Regions from separate parts of the Parabacteroides sp. genome, predicted to be linked through region 2. Evidence: riboswitches for the same ligand, from Rfam matches in the RefSeq annotation. Region 2 holds a riboswitch; each other region holds the start of a gene.
The links. Region 2 has a riboswitch for cobalamin ahead of ACW6QF_RS09240 (carboxypeptidase-like regulatory domain-containing protein). Riboswitches for the same ligand answer to the same signal wherever they lie in the genome.
Positions count from the first base shown of each region.

Region 1: linked by a shared signal. The riboswitch ahead of ACW6QF_RS15930 (sirohydrochlorin cobaltochelatase) and the one ahead of ACW6QF_RS09240 (carboxypeptidase-like regulatory domain-containing protein) in region 2 are both predicted to bind cobalamin.
Region 3: linked by a shared signal. The riboswitch ahead of ACW6QF_RS11610 (ABC transporter substrate-binding protein) and the one ahead of ACW6QF_RS09240 (carboxypeptidase-like regulatory domain-containing protein) in region 2 are both predicted to bind cobalamin.

Region 1 covers NZ_CDRTCT010000034.1:17,291-23,571, reverse strand. Annotated here, with positions in the region: gene ACW6QF_RS15940 (bifunctional aspartate transaminase/aspartate 4-decarboxylase) at 1-1,493, opposite strand, end outside; gene aspT (aspartate-alanine antiporter) at 1,576-3,276, opposite strand; cobalamin riboswitch at 3,397-3,596, shown strand; gene ACW6QF_RS15930 (sirohydrochlorin cobaltochelatase) at 3,735-4,667, shown strand; gene ACW6QF_RS15925 (TonB-dependent receptor domain-containing protein) at 4,664-5,842, shown strand; gene ACW6QF_RS15920 (TonB-dependent siderophore receptor) at 5,847-6,281, shown strand, end outside.
Region 2 covers NZ_CDRTCT010000015.1:69,501-75,781, forward strand. Annotated here, with positions in the region: gene ACW6QF_RS09220 (cobaltochelatase subunit CobN) at 1-67, shown strand, start outside; gene ACW6QF_RS09225 (hypothetical protein) at 70-753, shown strand; gene ACW6QF_RS09230 (MotA/TolQ/ExbB proton channel family protein) at 750-1,346, shown strand; gene ACW6QF_RS09235 (DUF2149 domain-containing protein) at 1,333-1,659, shown strand; cobalamin riboswitch at 2,214-2,419, shown strand; gene ACW6QF_RS09240 (carboxypeptidase-like regulatory domain-containing protein) at 2,549-4,909, shown strand; gene ACW6QF_RS09245 (Ig-like domain-containing protein) at 4,936-6,281, shown strand, end outside.
Region 3 covers NZ_CDRTCT010000020.1:86,486-92,766, reverse strand. Annotated here, with positions in the region: gene cbiD (cobalt-precorrin-5B (C(1))-methyltransferase CbiD) at 1-76, shown strand, start outside; gene ACW6QF_RS11625 (hypothetical protein) at 77-751, opposite strand; gene ACW6QF_RS11620 (ABC transporter ATP-binding protein) at 843-1,850, opposite strand; gene ACW6QF_RS11615 (FecCD family ABC transporter permease) at 1,850-2,887, opposite strand; gene ACW6QF_RS11610 (ABC transporter substrate-binding protein) at 2,897-4,057, opposite strand; cobalamin riboswitch at 4,113-4,313, opposite strand; gene ACW6QF_RS11605 (precorrin-2 C(20)-methyltransferase) at 4,433-5,131, shown strand; gene ACW6QF_RS11600 (formate--tetrahydrofolate ligase) at 5,213-6,281, shown strand, end outside.

The DNA.
Region 1 (6,281 bases), on a different contig from region 2:
AGCAATACCAGCGAAGTTTCCTGCGCCAGGCGGAACACGACGTCTACCGGCTCGTAGTTTTCCTGCAGGTAGGCAACGAAATCATCCCCGTAAAACTTCTTTGCCCAGACCAGCATATCGATTTCGCTGTAGTAGCCGGCACGCAACGGATCGTCGAGCAATGTGAAACCGGTACTTTCCCAAAGCGTATGGAGGCGGTCGTGAATGATCTGCTGCATCTTCGTCTTATAGGCATTCTCGCGGTCCAGCAGGGAGAAGGAGGCAAAGAGCGCCATTTGCGTCTGTTGCGGCAGCGAAAGACCGGCGGTATGGTTCAGGGCGACCTGGCGGCTGTCGGCAACCATGCGGTCGATGAAACGGATTTCCTCCGGATGGAGCGAAATACTGCTATAGCGTTTGTCCAACTGCTCTTTCTGCCCGTCCGGCAGCTCCTTCAGCATCCGGTCGTATATATTATCTTCGTGCAGCGCGACAACAGCCAGGCGCCAGCCGGTCGCTCCGAAATATTTGGAGAAGGAATAGACGCAGAGGGTGTTCTCCGGCAATTCCGCCATGATCGAACGGAAATGGGGAATGTAAGTCGCATAAACATCGTCGGTAATGATCATCAGGTTCGGATTGTCATTGCGCACGATATCCACGATACGCTCCATCAGACCGTCTGTCAGGCCGTACGATGGCGGGTTGCTCGGATTGACGATAAAGGCGGCCTTGACAGACGGGTCTTTCAGGATGTCCAGGTCTTTTTCCTTGTACTGCCAGGTATGATAGCCGTCTTTTGTCATTTTACAAGCGTGGATTTCGGTTACATCGAATAAGTAGCGGGCTTGTTCCGGTATCTCTATATAAGGAGTGAACACCGGGGCAAACAGGACGATCTTGTCGCCTTTGTCGAGAAGGAAATTTTGTTGCAGGGAATCGAATATATAGCACATCGCGGCTGTTCCCCCTTCGGTGGCGAAGAGATCGAACTTCCCTTTGGGCGGGCGGTTGTCGCACAACTCCTGCTTCAGGTAGTCTTCGACCAGTACTTCCGTATATTTCAGGATGCGGTCCGGAACGGGATACTGGTCTCCGATGACGCCTTCCGCCCATTCGTGTACGAGGTCGTTCTCATCGACGCCTTTCTCGTTCACAAGGTAATCGTAGGTATCCTTCAGCAGCGCCATGCCGGGAGAACCGGCGTGTTTCGTCAGGAATTGCGTGAAACGGGTGGCGATACGTTTCTTTTCGGGGATGCCGGCCAGTCCGACCATCTCCTCGGCATATTCGGAAGAACGGGCACATTCTTCCAGTCCGAACTGGCCGAGCAGGAAAAAGGCTTCGCGGGGTACGGTACTGATCCAGTTCGGATTGCCGCGTCCTGCGTTCAGCATGATATGCGTACTCTTGCGGGCGCTTTCGTCCGCAAGGTCTATCAGGATATTTTTCAGTTCGAAGGGACTGATCTCTGACATTTTCTTTTCGTATTCACGAGTGATTTTGTGTTTCATAGAGAAATAACTTAATTGAATATAATGAGTTGATAAACGATCTGTTTCCGGAAAGCATGTTTAGGGGCATGCCTTCTATCATTCAGGTCATCAAGAGGACGATCACGACTCCCCAGATGATCAGCAGGGTATTACCGACCGCGTATGTCACCGTGTAGCCTAATGCGGGTGTCTGGCTCTCCACGGCATCTTCTACAGCACCTAAAGCGGCTGTGGTCGTACGCGCTCCGGATGTACAACCCAACGTAATGGCCGGGTGGAACTTAAAGACATATCTTCCCAATAGCACACCGACGATCAGCGGGATAGCGGTAGCCAACGCACCGATAAAGAAGAGGCTGACGCCGACCTCCTTCAGGCCGGTGACAAAGCTCGGTCCGGCCGTAATGCCGACAACGGCGATGAACATGTTCAACCCGACGTTGTTCAACACCCAAAGGGATGGTTCCGGAATTCGTCCGAAAGTCGGATGCTTCGAACGCAACCAGCCGAAGACCAATCCGGCGATCAATGCCCCGCCACTCGTGCTCAAGCTGATGGGTACACCTCCTAAATGGATCGCCAAAGCTCCCACGACGCCACCGAGGAAGATTCCAAGGCCGACGAAAATCATATCCGTCTGGTTGGTCGGGCGGTCGGCATAGCCTAACGTATCGGCTGCCGCATTCACCTCCAATTTCGTACCGACCAGTTCCAGCATATCGCCGGGATCGATCACCGTGGCGGCCAAAACCGGTATGTTGATGCCGGCACGTTTGATGCTCTTGATACTGACACCGTGCATAACCGGCAGTTTACGCAGTTTGGCGACTGTCATGCCTGCATATTTCTTGCGGGAAATCAATACGGGCAGAGTTTCGGCCGGAAAGTCCAGCAACTCGATATCATTGACTTCATCGCCGATCCAGTCCTCCTCTCCGATCACAAATTCACGTCGGCCGCTGAGCACGACTTCGTTTCCTTTCAAGAGCATCCGGTCGGGTTTCGCATCCCGGATCACACCATCGATACGGACCCGCTCGACGAAGAGGCGTCTTCCCTGTCCCTCCAGATAATCTTCCAACTCCTTCACGGTCTTTCCCGCCCCGAACCAGTCGTTGCTGATCTTGTAGGCGCGGAACGTGATCGGACGGGCGGCAGGCATGAAGCCCGGTTGTTCGCTTTCGTCATCCGAACCCATTTTGGCTTCCAGCTCGCGACAGGCTTTCTTGACCGATTCGATCCCTCCCAACAGACGGGGAGCGATGTCGCTCATGATCCAGGCGGATCCGGCCGTACCGAAAATATAAGAGACGGCATAGGCAACCGGCATGACATTGATCATGTCCGTTTTATCTGCCGCCGGTATGCCCAACTGGTTGATCGTATCTTCGGCCACACCGAGTACGGCGGATATCGTCTGTGAACCCGCCAGCAGGCCGGCAGCCTCTCCGGCAGAATAGCCCATGATCTTCGCCAGCACAAACGGGGCCAGCAAACAGAACAGGCACATCACGACGGCAAACAAAACCTGTGGCAATCCCTCCTTTTTCAATCCCCGGAAGAATTGCGGACCGACACTATACCCTACGGCAAACAAGAACATCAGAAAAAATACCGATTTCAACGGAGCTCCGATATCGATATGCAATTGCCCGATCAACACACCGACCAGCAAGACGCTGGTTACCGTTCCTAACGTGAACTTTTTAATCTTGAATTTACCGATCCAGAAACCGAAAGCCAGCGTGAGAAAGATGGCAAGCTCCGGGTAATGCCGGAGCAAATTGGCAAACCATTCCATATATCTATTTTTTTTGGCGTTAATAAAATTGATAATGAAACACGACAGGGGAAAGAGTTGTTGTGTTAAACCAAACGAAAGCAGAGTTAAATTTATAATTGACATTTCTAAATAAATATATATCTTTGCCCCCGCTTAGGTGATATAACTGCCATCCGGCAATTGTATAAAAGGGAATCCGGTGAAAATCCGGAACAGTGCCCGCTACTGTAAAGCCATATTGAAGAAGAAAGCAATCTCCATGCCACTATCCGGAAGGATGGGAAGGCCGCTTTCCGAAAAGGCTGAGTCAGGAAACCTGCCAGGCAAGACAATAATAACTCTCCCGGGGCCAGGAAAGCTATTGACACATACATAAGACAAACTTTTTTCAGAAAAAAGAAATGTTGGCAGGCAGCCCTTTTTGCGGGTTGTTCTCTTAGCATGTCTATATCTATTTAATAATAAATTAATTGCTTATGAACAAGAACAAATTAATCAACCTGCTATCTTTCCTGTTTTGCATCTTCATGCAATCCATACAGGCAGAAGGTAATTTTGTCGAATCGGATATGTTTGCCTCCATGCAAACGGGTGATAAAGCAGCCGTACTGGTCGTACATTTCGGAACGACTCACGACGACACGCGTGCCCTAACTATCGACGCCATCAACAAAAAGATGGCTGATGCTTTTCCTGGTATCGAAGTCCGCGAAGCCTGGACTTCCCGTATCATCGCTTTCCGCCTGAAAACACGCGGCATACATAAATCAAATCCGGAAGAGGCGCTCGCCAGGCTGAAGGCCGAAGGATATACCCATGTATTGATTCAATCGTCCAACATCATCGAAGGGATCGAGATGGAATCCCTACGCAAAGACGTAACCTCACAGGAAAAGGGTTTCAAGGAAATACGCATCGGCACTCCACTCCTTTTCACTCCGGAAGATTATGAAGCCACCATAGCCGCGATCACGCCTAATGGAATCCGGGACGGCGCCGTCTTGCTGGTCGGACACGGCACTTACACGCCTACCACGGCACAATATGCCATGATGGATTATATGTTGAAAGCTAAAGGATTCGGCAACTACGTAGTCGGGACAATCGAAGGTTATCCTTCTTTCGACGACGCATTGAACCAGATAAAAAAGGGAGGATACAAAAAAGTCAGGCTAATGCCTTTCATGTTCGTTGCCGGCGAACATGCCAAGAATGATATTGCCGGAGATTGGAAGGACGAACTTGAGAAACAGGGATACGAAGTAACGGTCTTCATGGAAGGACTCGGACAAAATCCGGCTATCCAGAATATATTCGTGGAACATGCCCGCTTCAACGCTACCCACAAATATCTGGACATAGTCAAGAAGAAAAAGGATTATGCCAAGGGTAAAGAAAAATATGAATAAGACATGTTTACAAAACTACTAAAGAATCTACACAAGATATTGGGCCTGCCGCTCAGTATCTTGTTTTTCCTCTGGTTTGCTTCCGGGATCGTCATGATCTATATTACACGGCTGGCTGGAACTATTCGTTCTTCGACTATACCAATTACACAGGATATAAGGATGGCGACGTTTACGGTCCGGGCCTTAACGCGATGCTCCCGGTCCAGAATCCGCATTACGTGCGCGACTGGTGGGACAGCAAGGTTTCGGCAGCCTCCATCAGCCGTTACCAGACCAACGGTTTCTACCTTCACGACGTCATCGAGGTCAACGATCAATGGAAAGGGATGTTCGGATTGCGTTACGACAATTACCGTTATAAAAAAGCGACGGCAACCATCAACGACGGACGCCAGCACTACGACGAAAAGAACCGTACGGACTGGACAAGCATTAAAAACAACGCTGTGACCTACCGCGCCGGCCTTGTTTATCTGCCCATACCGGAAGTTTCCGTCTATGCTTCGGCAGCCTCTTTCTTCAAGCCGAACAATACGACTTACAATGCCAACTATATTTACCTCGACAAGAACGGAAAAGAATTCAATCCCGACAAATCGGATGGTGAAGTATTCAAACCAGAGAAAGGTTACCAGCTCGAACTCGGAGCACGTTACGAACTGAACCGTATGTTGGAATTGAACGGTAGCGTATTCTACATCCGTAAACACAACGTTGTAAAAAACATCGGCAACAAAACGATCGAAAACAACGGGGCGGTAGAAGAAAAAGGCGTTCGGGCGCAAATCGGCCGCGAAGTTTCGAAAGGTTTTGACCTGGATCTGACGTTCCGTCCTGTTTCCACACTGGAAATCGTTGGCGGTATGGGTTGGTCGGACAAGCGGACGATTGCCAGCAACCTCGACTGGATTCCTGCCGACGCCGACTGGGTGACTTATAACGAAGACGGATCGATCAACCTTCGTGCCACCGGTGTACCCCGCACTACGTTCTACACGTATGCCGATTACACGATACCTAAAGGTGTGCTGAAAAACCTCTCTTTCCATTTGAGCGGGACTTTCACCGACCGTATCTACAGCGATGTCAAAAACGATGTGTACGAACCGGCACGCTACATAGTCGACGCAGGCATCTTTTATACGATCAACCGTTTACGGTCCGGGCCTTAACGCGATGCTCCCGGTCCAGAATCCGCATTACGTGCGCGACTGGTGGGACAGCAAGGTTTCGGCAGCCTCCATCAGCCGTTACCAGACCAACGGTTTCTACCTTCACGACGTCATCGAGGTCAACGATCAATGGAAAGGGATGTTCGGATTGCGTTACGACAATTACCGTTATAAAAAAGCGACGGCAACCATCAACGACGGACGCCAGCACTACGACGAAAAGAACCGTACGGACTGGACAAGCATTAAAAACAACGCTGTGACCTACCGCGCCGGCCTTGTTTATCTGCCCATACCGGAAGTTTCCGTCTATGCTTCGGCAGCCTCTTTCTTCAAGCCGAACAATACGACTTACAATGCCAACTATATTTACCTCGACAAGAACGGAAAAGAATTCAATCCCGACAAATCGGATGGTGAAGTATTCAAACCAGAGAAA
Region 2 (6,281 bases):
CGTTGCCATTGCCGTCGTTGTTATTTTCTGCGGCATCGTATTGATTATGAAACGGAGAAAACGATAAATATGGAATATGTAGTCGGCATATTGTTAGGATTCATCACACTGAGCTTTTTGCTGAAGATCGGATTTTATCCCTCATTCCGGCAAATCGCATTGGCAGCGGTGGCTTGCGCCGGATTCGTATTGCTGATCTGGAACCAGGCAGCAGAACAATCCCGTACACAGATTGCCGACTTTCTTGCCTCTCCGAAACGGATGCAGGATGCAGCCGTATGGATCACCCTCGAAGCGGCGGTCATGATCGCCTTTTGCTTCGACTGTTTTGTCGGTTACCGCCACCATGACAATTTGTTCAAACGAAGTATATCCTGTTTCCTGAGTGTTTATCCGGGATTATTGATCGGGGCAGTCCTGGGATATGCACTTACACAGACAATCTTTGCCTTTCCGGGAACCGATTTCAGAATCGTTGCGGGTTGGTTTGCAGCTTCGACCGGAACGGGAATCGCCTTGGCCGCATGGCTTTTCCGGAAATATCTGGGCGACAGCAGTCTCAGGCTGGAATTATTATTTGCAACAAACCTTTTTATCCTGCTTATGGGCATTATAGCAACGGAAAACGGACAAACCTGTTATCAAAGCGTTTCCAACGTCGATTGGAAAACAACGGTTACCACACTTGCCGTGTTTATTGCCGGTGCAGGTCTGGGATTTATATGGAAACTTATTCATAAAACAAAGTTATGACATCGATATCAAATGCTTTATTCTGGATTTCCAACGGATTGTTGGTTCCCGTAGTCGTTCTTTTACTCTTATTTTTCCTCCGTGCGATCTTGATGGTCGGAGGCTTCTTCGGCGAATTCTGGCAAAAGACCAAACTGCAACAACAGATGAACGATATGCTGGAAAAAATGACTCCGGAAAATGCCGAAGAACTTTACAGGCAATTATCCGGGAATAAAAATATTCCGGTCCTTCACTGCCTGCACAAACTCTATGACCACAAAGAAAACGACGCTTATTGTGAACGTTTGCTTGCCAATTACGAGGTCGATGCGGAAAAGGAAGTGGGCCGTTCCCGTTCTCTTATCAAATTAGGTCCGATGCTCGGGCTGATGGGAACACTGATCCCGATGGGACCGGCTCTTGTAGGCCTTTCAACCGGAGATATCGCTTCTATGGCCTACAATATGCAAGTCGCTTTTGCCACGACTGTCGTCGGCATGGTGATAGCTGCAATCGGGGTAATCACGTTGCAAGTGAAACAACGCTGGTACGCCCGCGATATGAACGACCTAGAGTATATCTATAAAAACCTGCGCCATGAAAAGGAATAAATTGCTTCACAGCGAGGCAGATGCCGATCCGATGGGTGTCGTTGCCAATCTTTTCGATGTGGCAATGGTTTTTGCTGTCGCATTGATGGTTGCCCTTGTTACCCGTTTCAACATGACTGAGCTCTTTTCCAAAGAGGACTTTTCCATTGTCAAAAATCCAGGTAAGGAAAATATGGAAATCATCACGAAAGAGGGCGAAAGCATCCATCGGTACATTCCTTCCGAACAACAGGAGAAATCCGGCAAAAAAGGGCGTAAAGTCGGAATTGCCTATGAATTGGAAAACGGCGAAATTATTTATGTACCGGAATAAATAAATCATCATTTGGATGTTTCAAATATTCTTAGATTATCCTCAAAATACCCCCTGGTTATTTTATTTAATTAGGGTTCACACTATTCGGGGGACTCTGTAGATCAGCAAGTTGCTGTGAACCCTGTGAATGCAGGATAAAAAAAGGCGGGATCGATCGATAGGATTGGCTGATCGTAAACAGGTTTCACAGCCTTCACAGCAAATTGCTGGCCATTAGCCTTTTACCGCCGTGAACCCTGTTTTTTAGTTTTGTCATATAAGGGATCTGATTGGTTCCTGTCCAATAAAATATAGGTTATAGGCTAAAAAATACAGCCTTTAGCCTGTCCGGGAAAAGCCTATAGGGTAGCAGCAAAAAGGTAGGCATCTATCCGCCAACCGATGCCTGTCTTTTCGGGAAGCGACAGGCATCTATTTTCAAAACACCGGTGATTCGATTTTAAAACATCTATGCTTTGCGATCAAAACATAGGTATTTTGAAGGGTAGGTACAACTTCGTGAAAATGAATTTGTTTTTTTATCCGCTTTTTGTACGGACAGAGATTTTTCTTATCTTTGCCGCAGTTTTGGTTTTGCGACTCCCAATCGCTACGGGAGCGCGATGAAAAGGGAATCAGGTGCGAATCCTGAACAGACCCGCTGCTGTAAGTTCCTCTCCAAATCTTTGAATACGCTGCAAGCCACTGTCCGTCACCGGATGGGAAGGCATTCAAAGACGGAACAAGTCAGAAGACCTGCCAAGAACGAACATAGTTTTAATGCTTTCGGGAAATAAAGCAGCAAAACATCGAGTCAGGTCATTCTTTATCCCTTTACATAAAGAAATCATTTCTCTTTGTGTGCATTCCCTTAAGCAAGTCATGAATCGCTATATCAAGGATTAAAATGAAAGTCTTTGTACATGTATTTCTTTTGCTTGTCTGCCTGTCGCAATCGAACCTGACGGCACAAAACAAGGTCATGCTCTCCGGGAAAGTCACCGACCGGCAAGGCACACCCCTGCCGCTGGTAACGATCGCCATCGAAAATACGGCTTCCGGCACTTATACGGATGACAAGGGGTACTATTCCCTGGAAGTATCCCCCGGCAAACACACGTTCGTCGTCTCCTCCTTAGGATACCAAACAATCAAAATCCCACTCGATCTCTCCCACAGCAAAACCCTCGATTTCAAACTGGAAGAAAGGTCCGTAAACCTGAACTCAGTGGAAGTGTACGGGAAAACGCAATCTCAACAGGCAAGAGAAAGTGCACTTTCAGTCAATGCACTTGATGTCAAGCCTATCATTAATTCGCTTAACAACCTGAATGAATTAGTGAATCGCACAAGCGGTGTCAAAGTGCGCGAAGAGGGAGGCGTAGGTTCCGACTTCGACCTCTCGATCAACGGGCTGTCAGGCAATTCCGTCCGTTATTTCATTGACGGTGTCCCCTTAGATAGCAAAGGGAGCAATGTGACGCTCGCCAATCTGCCCGTCAACCTGATCGACCGGGTAGAGATCTATAAAGGCGTAGTACCGGCCTCATTGGGTACGGATGCATTAGGCGGCGCCGTCAACATCATCACCCAGACGGAAAAGAAAAACTTTCTGGACGCTTCTTACAGTATTGGTTCCTTCCACACACATCGTGCCGACCTGAACGCACAGTTTGTGGGACGGCGCACCGGATTGATCGTGCGTCCTGCCATCGGCGTCAACTATTCGAAAAACGACTACCGGATGAAAGACGTACAGATGCGCAATGAGACAGGCGACCAATTTATCTACGCCAACCCCAAACGGTTCCATGACGGTTATTTTTCGCTATTGGCACAGATAGAAGCCGGAATCACAGGTAAATTCTGGGCTGACGAATTCTTTGTTTCCGCTTCCTACTCTAAAACGGACAAGGAGTTGCAGACCGGCTCCGTGCAGACCAAAGTATATGGTATGGCCGAACGAAATTCGGATGCCTGGAACATATCGGCGCGTTACAGCAAATATAATTTCATTACCGAAGGCATGACATTGAAAGCGACTTTGTCGCACACATGGGACCATTCCATTACGATCGATACGGCCTATCGGAAATATTATTGGGATGGAGGCTATATCGTGAGCCAGCGCAACGAAATCAGAGGCAATGAACCCTCCATACGCCATTATAAACGCCCTCTGACTATCGCGCGTGTCAATTTGGATTACCGGTTGGACGGGCATCACGGCCTCAACCTGAACTATCATTTGAGCCGCACCGGAAACGATCGCTACGATGACCTGGACCAAAGTTTCGAACCATCAAACGATGCCGTTACCAAACATATTATCGGACTGACCTACAGCCAGTCGTTTTTTGACGGGAAGATGCAGAATGTATTCTTTGCTAAAGATTATGTGAACCGTCCGAATATCCGGCAAACCGACCAGTCCACCGTGACGGGATCGGACAAAGTGTTGGGTTCCGCCACCAAAAATTATTTCGGATATGGTACCGGACTGCGTTACATGTTCTTCGACCCGTTGGCGGTAAAGGTTTCTTATGAACACAGCGTGCGCCTGCCTATCGCTCGCGAACTGTTAGGCAACGGGACCACTATCTATGCGAATGTAGCGCTGGAACCGGAAAAGAGCAACAACGTCAATCTTGCCTTGTTCGGCACATGGCATCCTGCCGGCAGACATACGATTTATTACGAGGCAAACGGATTCCTGCGTTATGTGGACAATTATATACAGACCTCCGTCATTGAAAAAGAGGGTATGATGCAGTTTGTCAACGATCCCGCCGTCCACATCAAAGGAATGGAAGGGGAAGTTCGTTATGATTGGGACGGCCGCTTGCAACTCATGGCCAACGTCAGCTACCAGGATGCCCGTGACCAGCAAAAATACAAAGAAGACGGCAAACCGTCCGCCACGTACGACAACCACGTGCCCAACCGTCCCTGGCTGTTCGGCAGTGCGGAGGCAAGCTACACGTTCCGCAACCTCCTGCAACAAGACAACAAGCTACGTTTAGGCTGTACGTTCCAATGGGTACATTGGTATTTCCTGACCTGGGAAGCCTATGGCAACCGCGATACCAAAGCCCGTATCCCTTCGCAACATATCTGCAATGCCAACGTCACCTATTCATGGAAGCAGGACCGTTATAACATTGCATTGGAATGTTCGAATTTCCTCGATGAAACGGCTTATGACAACTATAAGCTGCAAAAGCCCGGACGCGCTTTCTTTGCAAAGTTCAGAGTATTCATCAATTAACATTCATATTTAAAAACAAGAGAAAAATGAAGAAGTTCAAATTCACATTGCTTGCCTTCATGACCGCCCTGATCTCACTTGGTTTCACGGCTTGTTCTGATGACGATGATTTGAAAGACGTATCTGTGACCGGTGTCACGATCACCCCGACCGCATTAACACTGAAAACGGGAACTACAGGAACGCTGACAGCGACCGTAGTTCCTGAAAATGCAACCGTAACGGCTGTTACCTGGAACAGTTCGGACACGAATGTAGCTACAGTGGACAAAGGGGTAGTAACGGCTATTTCCGAAGGTTCGACCACGATCACGGTAAAGACGGATGACGGTGGGTTCACTGCCGCTTGTGAAGTAACCGTAGCAAGTGACGCACCCGCTTTCGACGAAAGCAAATACCACTTCGACCTGTTCCTGACCGTAGGAAAACATGGCGGCATGAGCAGCAAGAACACGACGGTTGTCAACAGTATCGATAAACTGACAGCCGATATAGGGACCATCACTGTAAAAGGTGAAGGGACCGAATTGGGAGACTACTCGATGGAGAGTATCTCGAAGGGAAAATATTACTACCAGATCCCTTCAAGCAACGACCGTTTCGTGAAGTATCAGATCAAAGACAATAAAATAGTAGAAATTACATCACGACCGTTCAAAGACAACACATATAAAGTACGCGCTTATTCTCACGCCTGGATCGACGACAACACACTCGTCATTATGGCGGCAAGTGGAAAAGCGGACCAAATTCTTTGGACCAAGTTGAACGTCAGCGATATGTCGATTTTGAAGGAAGGTGTATTGGATATTGCGTTACCAAAATCTGAAGTTGAAGGCGAAACGACAGAAAAATTCTCCTCGTCAGGTATCCTCACCTATAACGAAAAAGCAGGAAAGCTCTATTATTTCTATTTCGGGAAAAACGGCGTATCCGGAAGAGGAGGCAAAACCACTACTGCGTTTCACACGGCAGTCATCAATCCTTCCGATATGGCAGTAGAAATCACCAATCGAAACTCGCTTGCGGCTGAAATGGCAGGAAGCGCATACGGTCAATTGATGCAAGATTGCGTGATGTATGACGAAAACGGGGACCTCTATTTAGCCGCATTTACCGATGCCAATGGCATAGAAGAAGGACACCTGTTGCGCATCAAAAACGGGGAAACCGATTTCGACCCCGACTACGAAGGTTATCCGGATGCAGACGGTAAATTGCTTACCATCCAGTATTTGGGGAACGGCAAGGCGCTTGCCTATGCCCGCAATGATGCGGCAGGCACGGCGATCGACAGTTACAGCCATTATTATTCCATCATAGACCTTGCCACAGGTGACAGGACACGCTTGAGCTATGGCGGCAAAGAACT
Region 3 (6,281 bases), on a different contig from region 2:
TGCGCCTCTGTTCCCCGACGGGAAACTGTCCGTCCTGCTGATTTCGGAAAGCGGGGAAATAGCCTTTCAATCTTGATTATTCAAACGTAACCTCTTTGTTCTGCACATAGGAGACATCGATCTTTCCTCCCGCATCGCCGTTGCTCTCCTGCAAAGGGAGTTTCTTGACGCGGCTCAGGAACAAAGTTCCTTTGGCGGCAGAGGCCGGGTTCGTAAAGTTCAGCGTGATGGAGGTCGCGCCTTCCTGCGTATTGTTGATATCATAGACGCCGCCGTTGTAGGTCAGGTGCGCCTGGACATACTCGTCCTTCCCGATCGGTTTTCCTACCCAAGTGATAACGGTTGCGCCATTGCCTTTGACGGATGTCAGGGATTCGGGAAGCGCGATCGGATCGACATCGTCGATAGAGGCCTTGTTCGTATAGACCTGGTCCTTCCAGCGGGTAAAGGTGAACGTGACCGGATCCAGCCCGGATTCCGACAGCATATACATATAAGTTCCCATCCCTAAAAAGTCCGGTACTTTGCCGTTAAAGAGAATGCCTTTGGCCGGCAGGCGCAGATTGGCCCCTTCGCTGTTATACTTATTGAAATTCGCGCCTATATGGGTATGGTTCTGCGTAACATTATATTCGACACCCAAATTCTGGTAGAAAGGGATCGACGGGTCGATCCCGTCCGAATCATCGTTATCGCAAGCGGTAAACACGCCAGCGAACAACAGGCAAGCATAAAGGAAATACTTTCTCATATCATTTAATTTTATCCGAGGACTCTATTTATTCTTCTTTGATAGAAATAACAAATGAAGCGGGAAAAGTTTTTCCTTTTAGGCTTTTTTGTCAGACAGAAAGCTGCTGCAAGAGGGATTCTATGGTATCGGCCACCTGCGTATGCCCGTCGGGATAGTGGATCAGGAATGCGGAACCGGCAGACAGATCGCCCGCCTCGATCCACAGTGGCGATTCCACATGCCGGCCGGCACGTATGCCGTTCCGCTGGAGCGCCTTGCGGACCATCGCATATTTCTGCCCGTGCCCGGTCAGGCGTATTTCTTTCGAATACCGGTTATCGATGCGGAACAGGCCGGTCTCCGTGTCGAACACGATTCCCTTGCGGGCGAAGAAACCGCTCAAGTGGCCGCTCAGGGCGAGATCTTCGGGCGTACCGGTCGTAATCCCGTTCGACGGGTCCATCAGCCAAATCTTGTCGGCGATCTGGAGCGCCAGTTCGAGATCGTGCGTGGAGAGGAAAATCGTCTTGTTCGTGCTTCGTGTCAGATGATGGAGCAGTTGCATGATCTCCACCTTGCTCGGAAAATCGAGGAAAGCGGTCGGTTCGTCCAGGAAGATCACAGGCGTTTCCTGGGCCAGCGCCTTGGCGATCATGACCTTCTGCCGTTCCCCGTCCGACAGGGTGTGCACCATGCGGGAGGCCAGGTTCCCGATTCGTACCAAGGCGATCGATTCTTCCACGACCTGCTTGTCCTCTTTGCCCAACCGTCCCCAGAAACCGGTGTAGGGACTGCGTCCCATCTCGACCAATTCCCGCACGGACATATTCCGGATGTCACACTTCTCCGTCAGGACAACACCGATCGTCGTGCTCAGTTCCTTGTCCGAATAGCTGTCCACATCACGTCCCAGAACGGCGATCTCGCCTCCCAGCTTCGGCTGGAAAGCCGACAGCGTGCGCAGGAGCGTCGACTTCCCGACTCCGTTCGCCCCTAAGAGACAGGTTAATTCTCCGCTATAAATCCGGGCCTGTATATGGCTCGCCACCAACTTGGTATCGTTTTTTGTCCGATAGCCGATAGAGAGATCGTTTATATGAATCGTATCTTGTTTCATCATTCGTTCAGTTCGTTCTTACGTTTGCGGAATAGCACGGAGGCCACTACCGGAGCACCGACCAAGGCAGTCACCGAGTTGACCGGCAAAGCCCCTTCGAAGCCGGGCATCCGGGCAATCAGGTTACAGGCGAGCGCCAGCGCGGCACCGGCAAACAAGACGGCAGGCATCAGGACCCGGTGGTCGGACGTTTGGAAAATGGCCCGGCACAGATGCGGGACAGCCAAGCCAAGAAAGATGACCGGTCCGCAATAGGCCGTCACGATCGCCGTCAGCACTCCCGCCGAGGTGATAACCAAAAGACGCGCCCGCTTGATGTTCAGTCCCAGGTTACGGGCATAACCGTCGCCGAGCAGCATTAGGTTCAACGTCTTGATCAGCAGGAACGACAAAGGGATCAGAATCGCCATGATCGCGACAAACAGCATCATCTGGTTGCCGGAAACACGGGAGAAACTGCCCAATCCCCAGATCACGTAGGCGCGAATGTCCTCCTCCACGCTGAAAAACTTCAGCACGCCGATCACCGCATTCGCCACGTAGCCGATCATCACGCCGATGATCAGCAGCGTCACGTTCCCCTTCACCTTCTGCGACACATATACGATCAACGCCATCACCGAGAGCGAACCGATCACGGCCGCAATCGAAAGCGCGATTTCTCCCATAAACCCCAATTTGCTAAGCGCAACCCCTCCGAGGCTACCGCTCAACAGCACCACGAAGGCCACGCCCATGCTCGCACCGGAGCTGATCCCCAGCACGGAAGGTCCCGCCAGCGGATTCCGGAAAACAGTCTGCATCTGCAAGCCGCTTATCGCCAGGCCCGCTCCCGCCACCAAAGCTGTCAACGCCTGCGGGAGACGTGATTTCCAGACGATATTCTGCCACGTCACCGGCTCGTCTCCCAGTCCGCAAACAATGTTCCAGACAGACTTCAACGGGATAGACACCGATCCTAACACCAGGTTCAGGAACATCAGGACCAGGATAGACGCTACGATGAGCGACATCAGAAAAGTAGTGGAATGTCTCATTCGTGCAACTTATTTAAGTCGTGCATAATAAACAGGCGTATGATCGGGCAACAGGTCCGGGTGGAATATATGCAGCAGGTCGGCCAGCACGACTTCCGGCTCGGTCGGCATGCTTTCGTAGAAGGGCGTATCTTTCATGTTGCAATAGATGATCCCTTTCTCCTTGAAGGCACGGAAATCGGCATAACGCGGGTCCTGCTCCTTCAACGCCCCATAGCTGAACGTGCCCAGATAGCTGTTCACGATGCGCCAGTAATCGGCTTCGTCACCCTGGTTATAGACCGTTTCGAAGTCGAGCGTCACACCTCCCGAACGTTTGTCGTCTTTCAGGAAATAGTCGGCCCCGGCATCCTTGAAAAGTTGGGCGAGGAAGCTTTCCCCTCCCACGGCATACCAGTTTCCGCCCCGCATCTCGCCGCTCAGCACGACCGGGCGTCTCTTCACTTTTCCTTCCGCCGTCAGTTCCTTCAACTCATTGTAGCGTGCCGCGATGGCGTCGAATGTCTCGTTCGCCTTTTGCTCCTGTCCCAACAGCAGGCCGACGAACTTCACCCATTCCGCCTGTCCCAACGGCGTCATCTCCTTATAGCCTAAATGCGGGATCAACGGGATCCCGACATCCTTCAAGGTCTCGTATCCGCCCCGTTTGAAAGGCGAGACAAGGATCAGGTCGGGGTTCATGCTCATGATCACCTCGTTGTCGAAATTCCCTTCTATACCGATCTTGGCAGTCTTCCCGCTCTTCAGGCGTTCGTTCATCTCCCGGTTGAACAGATGCCGGGTGCTGGTTACTCCCACGACCTTGTCCAGTTCGCCCATCTTGATAAAGTTGGACAACTGCAAGGATGTCATACAGATAACACTTCTGATGGGTGTCTCGATCACGGTGTACGATCCGGGGATGCCGGCAGGTTTCGTTCCTCTCCTGACAAGCGCATAATGGAAAGTCGTACTTTCCTCATTCTGCGGGTCCTGGATATCCAGCAAGACATATCCGTCCCGATAGGACAATTCGAAACCACGGGCATACTCCGGCACGATACGGACACCGGAAAACGCGCTTTCTTCCGTCGTCTCCACCTTGTCGGTCTGTTGATTGTTTTTGGTCGTACACGAGGATACGACACACAACGACATAAGCAGGCAACACCCTGCCAGGTATTTTTTCATATTCAATATTATTTTATTTCACCGGACAAGCCTTGTCCACCCCACGAGGACGAAACTCTTCCAAACCGAAACGGCAGGTCTTCTGACTTACTTCCATCCCGGACACCTTCCCGATCCCCCGATCAGTGGCATAGAGTATTGCCGGCATGTTTCCGAAGTTTCACAGCAGCGTGGTCTGTCCGGGATTTCCACCCGGTTCCCTTTTCATCCCTGTCCTGTAAGGAGGACAGGAAAACCTGTTTCAAGGGACAAATATAATAATATTACTTTTCATTCAAGAGAAAAATGACAGACAAATCCTTTTTTCTTACGAGCTGCCATTTGGAAAGTTGCGCGATTTTCCTCACTTTTGCGCACTAAATAAATCAAACGCACATGTCGTACCCTATCTGCTTCGTATCACTCGGTCCGGGAGACCCCGAACTGATCACCCTGAAAGGCTTGAAAAAACTTCGACAGGCCGATATCATCTATTGTCCCGCCACCATGAGCAAGAGCGGGCAACCCCTCTCCCGTGCGGCCCGTATCATCGAAGAACTGGAAATCGGGAAATCCGCGATCCGGCTCTTCACGCTCCCGATGAGCAAAGACCGTACCGAAGCCTGGAAAGTCTACGATGCCCTGTATGAGAAGGCCGTATCCGCCTGCGACGAAGGGAAAAAGGTGGTCATTGTGGCGGAAGGCGATGCCGGGTTCTATTCTTCCATACAATATATATACGACAAATTCAAGGAGAACCGCATCGAAGTGGAACGAACCGCCGGAATCCCCGCTTTCATTGCGGCAGGCGCCTTGGCCGGTTTGCATATCGTCAAACAGGAAGAACAGATCATCGTCATACCCGGAATGCTGACGGCGGAAGAATTGTCGGAAAAGATCAAGGCCGGCTACGTGATCGTCATCATGAAGTTGTCCCAATGCGTGGAGGCCGTCCATACCTGCATCCGGTTACATCCGGAAGCGAACTTCCACTATTTCGAGAATGTCGGGACCGGGAAAGAGTTCTATACCTCCGACCCGAAACAAATTCAGGGAAAAATATTCCCATACTTTTCCCTGATGATCATCCAATAACAGCTAAACCACCCGACCTTTTATTTTGTTATTATATAAAAATATATTTACTTTTGTTTTCCACTTAAACTTACATAAGACATGAAATCGGACATAGAAATTGCAAGAGAGGTCTCTCTGCGCAAGATAAAAGAAATCGCGACCGGATTAGGCATCCCGCGCGAAGAAGTTCAGAATTACGGCAGATACATCGCCAAAATACCTCTCCATCTGATCGACGAAGAGAAGATCAAACAACACAATCTGATCCTGGTTACGGCTATCACTCCTACGAAAGCGGGCATCGGCAAGACGACCGTTTCGATCGGACTGGCTTTGGGATTGAACAAGATCGGTAAAAAGGCGGTCGTCGCCTTGCGCGAACCATCACTGGGCCCGTGCTTCGGCATGAAGGGCGGAGCGGCCGGAGGCGGATACTCGCAGGTGTTGCCGATGGAGAACATCAACCTGCATTTTACAGGAGACTTCCATGCGGTTACTTCCGCCCACAATATGATCACGGCGTTGCTGGACAACTACATCTACCAGACGCGTAACACCTGCGAGGGCCTGAAAGAGATCAAATGGAAACGCGTGCTGGACGTGAACGACCGCAGCCTGCGCAACATCGTTTCCGGTCTGGGCGGATCGGCCAACGGCGTACCGACGGAGACAGGCTTCGACATCACGCCCGCATCGGAAATCATGGCGATCCTTTGCCTGGCTACGGATATCGAGGATTTGAAACGACGTGTCGGCAACATCCTGTTGGGATACACGAACGATGACAAGCCTTTCACCGTAAACGACCTGGGAGTGGCCGGAGCGATCACGGTATTGCTGAAAGACGCCCTCCTGCCCAACCTGGTGCAGACAACCGAGAACACGGCTGCCTTCGTGCACGGAGGCCCGTTCGCCAACATCGCACACGGCTGCAACTCCGTCCTGGCGACCAAGATGGCGCTGACGTATGGCGATTATGTCATTACGGAGGCCGGATTCGGCGCCGACTTAGGAGCTGAAAAGTTTTTCGACATCAAATGCCGCAAAGCCGGACTGGCACCGAAACTGACGGTTATCGTGGCGACGGCCCAGAGCTTGAAGCTGCATGGAGGCGTACCGGAAAACAGGATTAAGGAGTCTGACATCGAAGGTCTTAAAAACGGTTTCG